2 linked regions of the Cupriavidus taiwanensis LMG 19424 genome follow. Each later gene encodes a partner of the first gene's protein in a complex. Links are inferred from orthologs where the notes say so. Each region holds a gene or a part of one and is shown in the gene's direction. Other genes may lie near its edges.

What was found.
Region 2: the proteins of uvrB (region 1) and RALTA_RS10905 are in contact, whole or in part, in a crystal structure (PDB 7EGT), measured with the Thermus thermophilus proteins. The link is inferred for Cupriavidus taiwanensis LMG 19424 from one-to-one orthologs. Residues at the interface, in WP_096411307.1 of Thermus thermophilus: Glu23, Leu25, Arg26, Asp27, Gly28, Glu29, Arg30, Phe31, Arg55, Glu326, Asp327, Phe328, Glu379, Ser382, Gln383, His398, Gly400, Arg401; in WP_096412145.1 of Thermus thermophilus: His654, Arg656, Phe657, Gln666, Asp668, Glu669, Lys680, Arg681, Leu682, Ser683, Lys685, Tyr686, Ala687.

What each region holds. Positions count from the first base shown.
Region 1 is NC_010528.1:1,161,786-1,167,447, forward strand. The notes cover bases 1,169-4,120. They hold uvrB (excinuclease ABC subunit UvrB), read left to right. Parts: upstream 1,169-1,578; coding sequence 1,579-3,663; downstream 3,664-4,120. Other genes in these bases: RALTA_RS05400 (amino acid aminotransferase), read right to left, coding at 1,169-1,406; RALTA_RS05410 (hypothetical protein), read left to right, coding at 3,773-3,994; RALTA_RS05415 (hypothetical protein), read left to right, coding at 4,034-4,120. Also shown: more of RALTA_RS05400, read right to left, coding at 210-1,168; more of RALTA_RS05415, read left to right, coding at 4,121-4,276; RALTA_RS05420 (low molecular weight protein-tyrosine-phosphatase), read left to right, coding at 4,361-4,849; RALTA_RS05425 (site-specific recombinase), read left to right, coding at 4,935-5,662. UniProt on the Escherichia coli protein: The UvrABC repair system catalyzes the recognition and processing of DNA lesions. A damage recognition complex composed of 2 UvrA and 2 UvrB subunits scans DNA for abnormalities.
Region 2 is NC_010528.1:2,379,473-2,385,187, reverse strand. The notes cover bases 889-3,893. They hold RALTA_RS10905 (UvrD-helicase domain-containing protein), read left to right. Parts: upstream 889-1,219; coding sequence 1,220-3,568; downstream 3,569-3,893. Other genes in these bases: RALTA_RS10900 (BPSS1780 family membrane protein), read right to left, coding at 3,658-3,893; RALTA_RS10910 (valine--tRNA ligase), read right to left, coding at 889-964. Also shown: more of RALTA_RS10910, read right to left, coding at 1-888; more of RALTA_RS10900, read right to left, coding at 3,894-4,464; RALTA_RS10895 (homoserine kinase), read right to left, coding at 4,470-5,474; RALTA_RS10890 (membrane protein), read right to left, coding at 5,604-5,715. UniProt on the Escherichia coli protein: A helicase with DNA-dependent ATPase activity. Unwinds DNA duplexes with 3'-5' polarity. Translocates on single-stranded DNA with 3'-5' polarity. Initiates unwinding more efficiently from a nicked substrate than double-stranded DNA.

The sequences.
Region 1 (5,662 bases):
GACCGTGCTAACGATCTTGCTTTGCAGCATATACCTTAAAGTACTTCCGTATGCGTGGAACACAATAAGGCATTGGCCTGATTTTTCGGTGACAACGTCCTACAACTTCGCAAACAAATGCAAAAAGCGGCCGAAGCCGCTTTTTTTCTTATGTTTTGTGATGCCTACGCCAGTTGCCGTCCGTTGCGGCGCGGCAACTCATCGTGGCGTTACATCACGGCCGCGATCGCGTCGACCACCGCATCGATGTTGCGGCTGTTCAGCGCCGCCACGCAGATGCGGCCGGTGCTGACGGCGTAGATGCCGTGCTCGTTGCGCAGGCGGTCCACCTGGGCCGAGGTCAGGCCCGAATACGAGAACATGCCGCGCTGGGCCTTGACGAAGGAGAAGTCGCCCGGCACGCCCTTGGCGGCCAGCTTGTCCACCAGCGCGTGGCGCATCAGCTTGATGCGGTCGCGCATTTCGGCCAGTTCTTCTTCCCACATGGCGCGCAGTTCCGGGCTGTTCAGCACGGTCGCGACCACGGTGCCGCCGTGGGTCGGCGGGTTGGAATAGTTGGTGCGGATCACGCGCTTGACCTGCGACATCACGCGTTGCGATTCTTCCTTGCTGGTGGTGACGATGGACAGCGCGCCGACGCGCTCGCCATACAGCGAGAAGCTCTTCGAGAACGAGCTCGACACGAAGAACGGCAGGCCCGAGTCGGCGAACAGGCGCACCGCGGCGCCATCGGCGTCGATGCCGTCGGCGAAGCCCTGGTAGGCCATGTCGAGGAACGGGATCAGGTTGCGTTCCTTGACCAGGTCCACCACCTGCTTCCACTGCTCGGGCGACAGGTCGACGCCGGTCGGGTTGTGGCAGCAGGCGTGCAGCACGACGATGGTGTTGGCCGGGAACGACTGCAGCGATGCCACCATGCCGGCGAAGTTCAGGCCGTGGCTGGGGGCGTCGTAGTAGGCGTAGTTGACCACCGGGAAGCCGGCGGATTCGAACAGGGCGCGGTGGTTTTCCCAGCTCGGGTCGCTGATGGCGACCTTGGCGTCCGGGTACAGGCGCTTCAGGAAGTCGGCGCCGATCTTCAGTGCGCCGGTGCCGCCAAGTGCCTGGGCCGTCACCACGCGGCCTTCCGTGATCAGCGGCGATTCCTTGCCGAACAGCAGCGTCTGCACCGCCTGGTCATAGGCGGCGATGCCTTCGATCGGCAGGTAGCCACGCGGGGTGGCGGTGGTCAGACGGGCTTTTTCTGCCTCCTGGACGGCGCGCAGCAGCGGGATTTTCCCTTCGTCGGTGAAGTACACGCCGACGCCCAGGTTGACCTTGGTCGGGCGGGTGTCGGCATTGAAGGCTTCGTTGAGGCCCAGGATCGGGTCGCGCGGGGCCATCTCGACGGCAGAAAACAAACTCATTTGGAATCTCGTGGTCGGCTATGTGAAAAACGGAAGGCGTAGAATGCTCCGTACTGCGCTGGAGGCTGGCAGGCCCGGCCGCGCTCTTCTTGGCTTGAAGCGGGGGCTGACAACCCCAAGATTCTAGCGTAATCCGCCCGTTTTCCTCAGGTATTTCCCTAGTCACGCCCCTATGACGAACCTTGCCGAAGCCGCGCCGGCCCTGGACGAAGACAAATTCGTCACATTTCCGGATTCCCCGTTCCAGCTGTACCAGCCGTTCCCGCCCGCCGGCGACCAGCCGGAAGCGATCCGGCAGCTGGTGGAGGGGGTGGAAGACGGCCTGTCGTACCAGACCCTGCTGGGCGTGACGGGTTCGGGCAAGACCTTCACCATGGCCAACGTGATCGCCCGCCTCGGGCGCCCGGCCATCGTGTTCGCACCCAACAAGACGCTGGCGGCGCAGCTCTACGCCGAATTCCGCGAGTTCTTCCCGCGCAATGCGGTGGAGTACTTCGTCAGCTACTACGACTACTACCAGCCCGAGGCTTACGTTCCGCAACGCGACCTGTTTATCGAGAAGGACTCGTCGATCAACGAGCATATCGAGCAGATGCGGCTGTCGGCGACCAAGAGCCTGCTGGAGCGCCGCGACACCGTCATCGTGGCGACCGTGTCGGCGATCTATGGCATCGGCAACCCGACCGAATACCACCAGATGATCCTGACGCTGCGGGCCGGCGACAAGATCAGCCAGCGTGACGTGATCGCGCGCCTGATCGCGATGCAGTACACCCGCAACGAAACCGACTTCCAGCGCGGCACCTTTCGCGTGCGCGGCGACACCATCGACATCTTCCCGGCGGAACACGCCGAGATGGCGGTGCGGCTGGAGATGTTCGACGACGAAGTCGAGTCGCTGCATTTCTTCGACCCGCTCACGGGACGGGTGCGGCAGAAGATCCCGCGCTTCACGGTCTACCCGTCGAGCCACTACGTGACCCCGCGTGAAACGGTGCTGCGCGCGATCGAGGCGATCAAGGCCGAACTGCGCGAGCGTCTCGAGTTCTTCCACAAGGAAAACCGCCTGGTGGAAGCGCAGCGGCTGGAGCAGCGCACCCGCTTCGACCTCGAGATGCTGTCGGAGCTGGGCTTCTGCAAGGGCATCGAGAACTATTCGCGGCACCTCTCCGGCGCGCGTCCCGGTGATCCGCCGCCGACGCTGGTCGACTACCTGCCGCCCGACGCACTGATGTTCCTGGACGAGTCGCACGTGCTGATCGGGCAGCTCAACGGCATGTACAACGGCGACCGCGCGCGCAAGACCACGCTGGTGGAATACGGCTTCCGGCTGCCGTCGGCGCTGGACAACCGGCCGCTGAAGTTCGACGAGTTCGAGCGCAAGATGCGCCAGGTGATGTTCGTCACGGCCACGCCGGCACAGTTCGAACAGGAGCACGCCGGCCAGGTGGTGGAGCAGGTGGTCCGCCCGACCGGGCTGGTCGATCCGATCATCATGGTCCGCCCCGCGACCACGCAGGTGGATGACCTGCTGTCCGAGATCCATGCCAGGGTCGAGGCCGGCGAGCGCGTGCTGGTGACCACGCTGACCAAGCGCATGGCCGAGCAGCTGACCGAGTTCCTGACCGAGAACGGCGTCAAGGTGCGCTACCTGCACTCGGATATCGATACCGTCGAGCGCGTCGAGATCATCCGCGACCTGCGCCTGGGTACCTTCGACGTGCTGGTGGGCATCAACCTGCTGCGCGAGGGGCTGGACATTCCCGAGGTATCGCTGGTGGCGATCCTCGATGCGGACAAGGAAGGCTTCCTGCGGGCCGAGCGCTCGCTGATCCAGACCATCGGCCGCGCCGCGCGCAACGTCAACGGCACCGCGATCCTGTACGCGGACCGCATGACCGACTCGATGAAGAAGGCCATCGACGAGACCGAGCGCCGCCGCGCGAAACAGATCGCCTTCAACGAAGCCAACGGCATCACGCCGCGCGGCGTGGTCAAGCGCATCAAGGACATCATCGACGGCGTCTACAACGCCAGCGACGCCAAGGCCGAGCTACAGGCCGCGCAGGAGCAGGCCCGTTATGAGGACATGAGCGAGAAGCAGGTGTCCAGGGAAATCAAGCGGCTGGAGAAGCTCATGCTTGACCATGCCCGCAATCTGGAGTTCGAGCAGGCCGCGCAGGTGCGCGACCAGCTGGCCAAGCTGAAGGCGCAGGTGTTCGGCGCCAGCGGCGAGGGCGCGCTGCCGCCTGCCTGATACGCCGCAACGCCGGGCGCGCTTCGCCTATAGTGAAATCCTCGGCGGCACTGGCAGGAAGGGCCGGGCAGCGACGGGCCAGGCCAGGGACGACCCGGAAGGAGGCACGATGGAACGCCAGTTCGAGTATGGCGGCTACGCAGTGGTCGTCACCGCGGTTCCGAATACCACCGGCGGCTTTGCCGCGCAGATGCGCATCGCCGACGCCTTCGGCGAGCCGACCGGCCCGAGCTTCGAGGCCATCGCCGGCGACGCGCCCACCCCCGAAGCTGCCATTGCCCTGGCGGAGGCCGGCGCCATGCGCGCGATCGACGCGGGCGAGGTCAGCTAGCCCGCCAGCCGGGACCCCCATTTCCCGTGGAGAACCACAATGACCGACATCGGCGAATGGAAGAAGAAGGTCTATGAAACCCACGAAGTGCAAGTGCAGGTCAGGCAGCGCTCGCAGAGCGAATGGTCGTACACCGTGCGCGTCTGCCGTCCCGGCACCAACATCCGGGCCGCGGGCACGCTGACCGAGACCTCGCTCATTACCGACCACTACAAGTCGGCCGAGGCGGCGCTGGTGGCCGGGTTTGCGCACGGCGAGCGCCTGGCCAAGCAGCTCGCCTAGCGACCGGCGGCGGCAAGCGGGGAGGCGGCAAGGCGCCGCAGGTAGAATCGCGCCTGCCGTGCCATCTTGCCAAGCCTTGATCCGATGAAGCCATACGCCATCCTGATGTGTTGCATGGGGAATATCTGCCGTTCCCCCACGGCGGAGGGCGTGCTGCGCGCCAAGCTCGATGCCGCCGGACTGGCGGCGCTGGTTGAGCTGGATTCGGCGGGCACGCACGAATATCATCTCGGCCGCGCGCCCGATCCCCGTACCCAGCGCCATGCGCTGCAGCGCGGCTATGACCTGTCCGCGCTGCGCGCGCGCAAGGTCGGCGTGCCGGACTTCGACCGCTTCGACCTGATCCTGGCGATGGACCGCGAGAACCTTGCCGGCCTGCTGCGGCTGCGCCCGGATGCCGGCGACAAGGTGCGGCTGCTGATGAGCTTCGCCACCCGCCACGACGCCGACGAGGTGCCGGACCCGTATTACGGCGAAGGCGATGGCTTCGAGCGCGTGCTCGACTACATCGAAGATGCCTGCGACGGCCTGGTGGCCGAACTGCGCCAGCGCCTGCAGCCTCCGGCCGGCTGATCCAGCCAGCCTTCGCGCTGTCTTTCCCGGGCCCCGCCGTGGCGCGATGCGCCCGCGGCCGGCGGCCCGTACCCGACGAGAATCCATGCTTCGCAAACTGTTCCGCAAGTGGCGCGAGTCGCGCAATGCCAGCCTGCAGCTCGACGCCATCCTGGCCGCGGCCGATCCTGAGGCGCCGCTGGCCGAGCGCAACGGCTGGCTGATCGAACTGGCCTTCTGGATCCGCCGCGACGGCGGACTCGGCGCCGACGCTGACGGCGAGGAAGACGGCGCGCCGCGCCGCTATCCGGAGCACGTGCGGCTGCGCTACCTGCTGCAGGTGCTGGAGCGGCACCCGGACTGGGCCGCGCGCTTTGCCCGGACAGTGCGCAGCCTGCTGCGCGAGAACGATCCCACCGGCCTGTTCTGCGATACCGGCGTGGCCCAGCACCCCGGCTTTTTCAGCGAGATGGTGAGCCGGTTGCAAAGCCGCTTCCTGCCGCCGCCGCCGAACCGCAGCGACATGGCCGCGCTGTTCACGCTGGTGTTCGTCGGCGACGACGATGCCGACTGGGTCGAGGCCATCGACGATATGCTGATGGCCCGGCTGGCACGCGTGCTGGAGGCCGGCCACGCCGATGGCGCGGCGTCCGGCCTGGCGCGCTACCGCGAGGCGCTGGGACAGACGCTGGTCACCAGCATCGCGGTGCTGGTCAGCCAGGTGCGCGCCACCGGCCTGAGCCAGGCGATCCGCTCGCGGCTGGCGGGGCGTGTCGAGGACACGCCGTTCTTTCGCCTGGACGAGGCCATCCAGGCCCTGCGCGAGGACGGGCT
Region 2 (5,715 bases), 1.2 Mb from region 1 along the record:
CGGCATAGGCGGCGGGGGCGTCGGCAACGATCTTCGCATCGAGCGTCAGGATCGACAGCTGCGGCAGGTTGTGGCGCAGGCCCACCGCATAGTCGTTGAAGTCATGGCCCGGGGTGACCTTGACCACGCCGGTGCCGAACTCGCGGTCGACGTATTCGTCGGCGATCACCGGGATCTGGCGACCGGTCAGCGGCAGGTGCACCGACTTGCCGATCAGGTGCGCATAGCGCTCGTCTTCCGGATGCACCATCACGGCGACGTCGCCCAGCATGGTTTCCGGACGCGTGGTGGCGACGGTCAGGTGGGTCAGGCCGCCCTTGGCGTCAGCCTCGACCAGCGGATAGCGGATATGCCACAGCGAGCCTTCTTCCTCGACGCTGTCGACTTCCAGGTCCGACACCGCGGTGCCCAGCACCGGATCCCAGTTGACCAGGCGCTTGCCGCGGTAGATCAGGCCCTGTTCGTACAGCCGCACGAAGACTTCGGTGACGGCCTTCGACATCTCCGGCGACATCGTGAAGTACTCGCGGCTCCAGTCGATCGACGCGCCCATGCGCCGCACCTGGCGGGTGATGGTCGAGCCCGACTCTTCCTTCCAGGCCCACACCTTCTCGGTGAACTTTTCGCGGCCGAGGTCATGGCGCGACACGCCCTGGCCCTCGAGCTGGCGCTCCACCACGATCTGGGTGGCGATGCCGGCGTGGTCGGTGCCCGGCACCCACAGCGTATTGGCGCCCAGCATGCGCGCATGGCGCGCCAGGCCGTCCATGATGGTCTGGTTGAAGGCATGGCCCATGTGCAGCGTGCCGGTCACATTCGGCGGCGGCAGCTGGATCGCGAAGTCCGGGCGGGCAGGGTCGAAGGTCGGCTTGGCGATGCCGCGCTTCTCCCACTCGGGGCCCCATTTCGCCTCGATGGCGGCGGGTTCGAAGCTCTTGGCAAGCGATTGGTCTTGGGCGGTCATGCTGGGATGTCGAGGTTGGCGTCTGGATGCGTGGCAGGTGCGGTGCCCTGCGCCTGGCGGTCGCTGGCGGCCTGCGATGGCCGGCCTGGCGCCAGTGAAACCACAAATTATACGGGGGCGGGCGCCTGGTGCCTATTTCGTGGCCGGCGGCGGCCGGCGCGCGACCCATGCGCTCGCGCTGGCGGGCGGGCCGGATGTGATTTATGGAACAGGGCCCCCCGGTATAATTGCGGGCGATTCCATTAGGCCTTTCCGATGCCCGACCTGCTTGCCAACCTGAACGCCGAACAACTAGCCGCCGTCACCCTGCCCGACGAACCGGCTCTGATCCTGGCGGGCGCGGGCAGCGGCAAGACGCGCGTGCTGACCACGCGCATTGCCTGGCTGATCCAGAACGGCCATGTCTCGCCGGCGGGCATCCTGGCGGTGACCTTCACCAACAAGGCCGCCAAGGAAATGCAGACGCGGCTGTCGTCGATGCTGCCGATCAACACCCGCGGCATGTGGATCGGCACTTTCCACGGCCTGTGCAACCGCATGCTGCGCGCGCATTTCCGCGACGCGGGGCTGCCCCAGACCTTCGCCATCCTGGACAGCCAGGACCAGCTCTCGGCGCTGAAGCGGCTGCTCAAGTCGCTCAACGTCGACGACGAGAAGTACCCGGCCAAGAACCTGCAGTACTTCATCAACAATGCCAAGGAGCAGGGCCTGCGCCCGGCCGACGTCGAGGCCAACGACGATTTCAACAAGCGCTTCGTCGACCTCTACGCCGCCTACGACATGCAATGCCAGCGCGAGGGCGTGGTCGACTTCGCCGAGCTGCTGCTGCGCTGCTACGAACTGCTGCGCTACAACGACGCCATCCGCCAGCACTACCAGCACCGCTTCCGCCACGTGCTGGTCGATGAGTTCCAGGACACCAACGTGCTGCAGTACCAGTGGCTCAAGCTGCTGGCCGGCCACGGCACGCAGAACCCGGCCGCAGTCTTTGCCGTGGGCGACGACGACCAGAGCATCTATGCCTTCCGCGGTGCGAACGTCGGCAACATGCGCGACTTCGAGCATGAGTTCCGCGTGCGCCGGATGATCAAGCTGGAACAGAACTACCGCTCGCACGGGCATATCCTGGATTCGGCCAACCACCTGATCTCGCACAACGCGCGCCGCCTCGGCAAGAACCTGCGCACCGACGCCGGCCACGGCGAGCCGGTACGCGTGTTCCAGGGCGGCTCGGACGGGCAGGAAGCCGCCTGGATCATCGAGGAAATCCGCGACCAGATCGCGCAGGGCGCCAGCCGCGCCGAGATCGCCATCCTGTACCGCAGCAACGCGCAGTCGCGCGTGATCGAGCACGCGCTGTTCTCGGCCGGCATCCCGTACCGCGTGTACGGCGGCCTGCGCTTCTTCGAGCGCGCCGAAATCAAGCACGCGCTGGCGTACATGCAGCTGCTGGAGAACCCGCGCAACGACGCCGCCTTCGGCCGCGTCGTCAACTTCCCGGCGCGCGGCATCGGCGCGCGTTCGCTGGAAGTGCTGCAGGACATGGCGCGCCAGTATGACTGCGCGCTGGCCGAGGCGGTGGCCTACGTGCCCGGCGCGGCCGGCAGCAAGCTGGCCGCGTTCACGCGGCTGATCGACCAGATGCGCGCGGACACGCGCCGCATGACGCTGGCCGAGACCGTGGAATACGTGATCAACCACAGCGGCCTGATCACGCATTACCAGGGCGAGAAAGAAGGGCAGGACCGTATCGAGAACCTGCAGGAACTGGTGACCGCTGCGCAGGCCTTCGTGGTCGAGGAGGGTTACGGCCTGGAAGCGCTGGCCGCGGTGATCCCGGCCGAGCGCGGCCCCGCCACGCCGGTGCTGGCCGACGGCGACCAGTCACAGCAGCTGCTCGACCCCGAGGCGCTGCCGGTGGTGATGACGCCGCTGGTAGCGTTCCTGACCCACGCCTCGCTCGAGGCCGGCGACAACCAGGCGCAGGCTGGCCAGGACGCGGTGCAGATGATGACCGTGCACGCCGCCAAGGGGCTGGAGTTCGACGTGGTCTTCATCAGCGGCCTGGAAGAAGGGCTGTTCCCGCACGAGAACAGCATGATGGATCCCGACGGCCTGGAGGAAGAGCGCCGGCTGATGTACGTGGCGATCACGCGCGCGCGCAAGCGGCTCTACATGTCGTTCGCGCAAAGCCGCATGCTGCACGGCCAGACCCGCTACCACGTGCGCTCGCGCTTCTTCGAGGAGCTACCCGAGGCCTCGCTCAAGTGGCTGACCCCGCCGGCGCAGAGCTACGGCGGCGTGCGCCGCCAGGAACGCGACAATGCCTGGGGCCGCGACTGGTTCCGCAAGCCCGAGGACGTGCCCTATACCGGCACCAGGCCGACCGGCGGCATGGACAACGGCAACGGCTATGCCGATGCCAAACGCGAGGCCGGCACCGGCTTCCGCGTCGGCCAGTCGGTGTTCCACAACAAGTTCGGCGAAGGCGTGATCACCGCGCTGGAAGGCGAGGGCGCCGATGCGCGCGCCAATATCAACTTCAAGCGGCATGGCGCCAAGTGGCTGGCGCTAGCGGTGGCGAAGCTGGATGCGATCGATTGAGGTAGCGAGCGCGGTCTCGGGCCCCGCTGGTTTGCTCCCCTCTCCCGCAAGCGGGAGAGGGAGCACACCATCGCGTAGCGAGCGTTTTTTCAGACGCCCGGCGCAGCCGGCGCCGCCGGCTCGACCCCCGGCGGGGTCACGTTGAAGCAGCCGCGGTACGTCGCATAGAACGAGCAGTACAAGATCGCCAGCATCAGCAGCGAATACGGCGTGACCAGGAACGACAGCACGGTCTCGGCGCCGAAGGCGCTGAACACCGCCTCGAGGAAGAACGGAATCGCCACCAGCAGCATCGCGAACAGCACCGCGTAGGTGAAGAACGCGCCGCGGTTGCGCCAGCACGCGGTCCAGCTGAAGAACAGCGCCTTGACCGGCGGCACGCCGTGCCAGGCGGCCAGCAGCGGCGCGAACCAGAACATCATCGCGATCGGCGTGTACAGCAGCGCGCCGATCAGCATGGCGTAGTACAGCTGGCGCACCGCCTCGGCGGTCGGCGCTTCTTCCTTCAGCACGATCGGCACCAGCGCGCTCATGTCGACCACCGCGCCGGCGATCAGCCCCAGTATGAAGACCAGCCCGGCGTAGATGCCGCCCAGCACCAGCAGGTTGCGCGTGGCTTCCTTGCCGTTGGCCCGAAAGCCCGCCAGCAGCACGGTGGGCAGCACCCGCTTGTTCTGGATCACGTCGCGGCAGGCGGTCATCACGCCGACCGACAGGCCGGGCGTGACCACCAGCAGCGCGATGATGCCGATCAGCGGCACCACGATGGCCAGCTGCGCGGCGATCAGGTAGACGAACAGCAGCATCAGGAAGGTCAGCGGGTTCTTGCGGAACAGCCAGATGCCCTGGCGGAACCAGGTGTAGCCTTCCTTGGCAGGGACTTCCAGTAGTTGCATACGGGTCAGATCCAGGGGAGCGGGGCGCTCTCGGGGTTCGCGGGTTGGGCGTCCAGGCGCCGGCGCAGGATGCGTTCGAAATGGGTCGGATCGTGCGGTTGCAGCATGTCGGCCTCGCGCGGCAGGTAGAAGTCCCACAGTCGCGACACCCAGAAGCGCAGCGCGCCGGCGCGCAGCATGTCCTGCCAGTGCGCGGCCTCGGTCTCGGTCAGCGGCCTGACCGCATGATAAGCCCGCAGCAGCGCCTGCGCGCGCTCGGCGTCGAGTTCGCCGGTGGCCAGGTCGATGCACCAGTCGTTGACGGTGACCGCCACGTCGAACAGCCACTTGTCATTGCCGGCGAAGTAGAAATCGAAGAAGCCGCCCAGCCGGTGGCGGCCGCTGGCGTCTTCCTCGAACAGCGCGTTGTCGCGGAACAGGTCGCAGTGGCACGGGCCTTCGCCCAGGCTGGCGTACGCGGCGCTGGCGAAGAACGCCGCCTGGTGGGCGATTTCACGTTGCAGCAGCGCGCGCTGGCCGGCATCGAGGAAGGGCAGGATCTCGCGTTCGGTCTGCTGCCACCAGGGCAGGCTGCGCAGGTTGGGCTGGCGGCGCGGATAGTCGGCGCCGGCCAGATGCATGCGCGCCAGCATATCGCCGACCTCGGCGCAATGCTGCGCGTCGGGCGCGAGCTGCGATGCGCCCGGCAGGCGCGTGACGATGGTGGCGGGCTTGCCCTTGAGCGGGCGCAGGATCTCGCCGTCGCGCGCCGGGATCGGCGCGGGCACGCGGATGCCGCGCTCGGCCAGGTGCGCCATCAGGTGCAGGTAATAGGGCAGCTGCGTGAACGACAGCCGCTCGAAGATGGTCAGCACATACTGGCGCGTCTGGCCCTCGTGCTCCATGGTGAGGAAGAAATTGCTGTTCTCGATGCCCGAGGCGATGCCGCGCAGCTCGCGCACTTCGCCAAGGTCGAAATCCAGCAGCCAGCGGGCGATCTCGTCCTGCGAGACCGTGGTGAATACGGCCATACTCGTTGTGTGAAGCGAATCGGAAAGCGGCGGCGCCAGTTACGGACAAAATCCGGGCCGCCGCCGCGGCATGACTGCCGGAGGGCCGGCGCGGCCTGGCGTTTGCGGCCAGGCCGTGGGCAAGCGGGTTCAGAACTTCAGGTTGACCGAAGGCACGCGGTTGACGTCATGCTCGCGGATCTTGGGCGAGCTGTCTTCCGGCTTGCTCATCTCGTACCTGGTGCCGAAGCCCGACTTGACC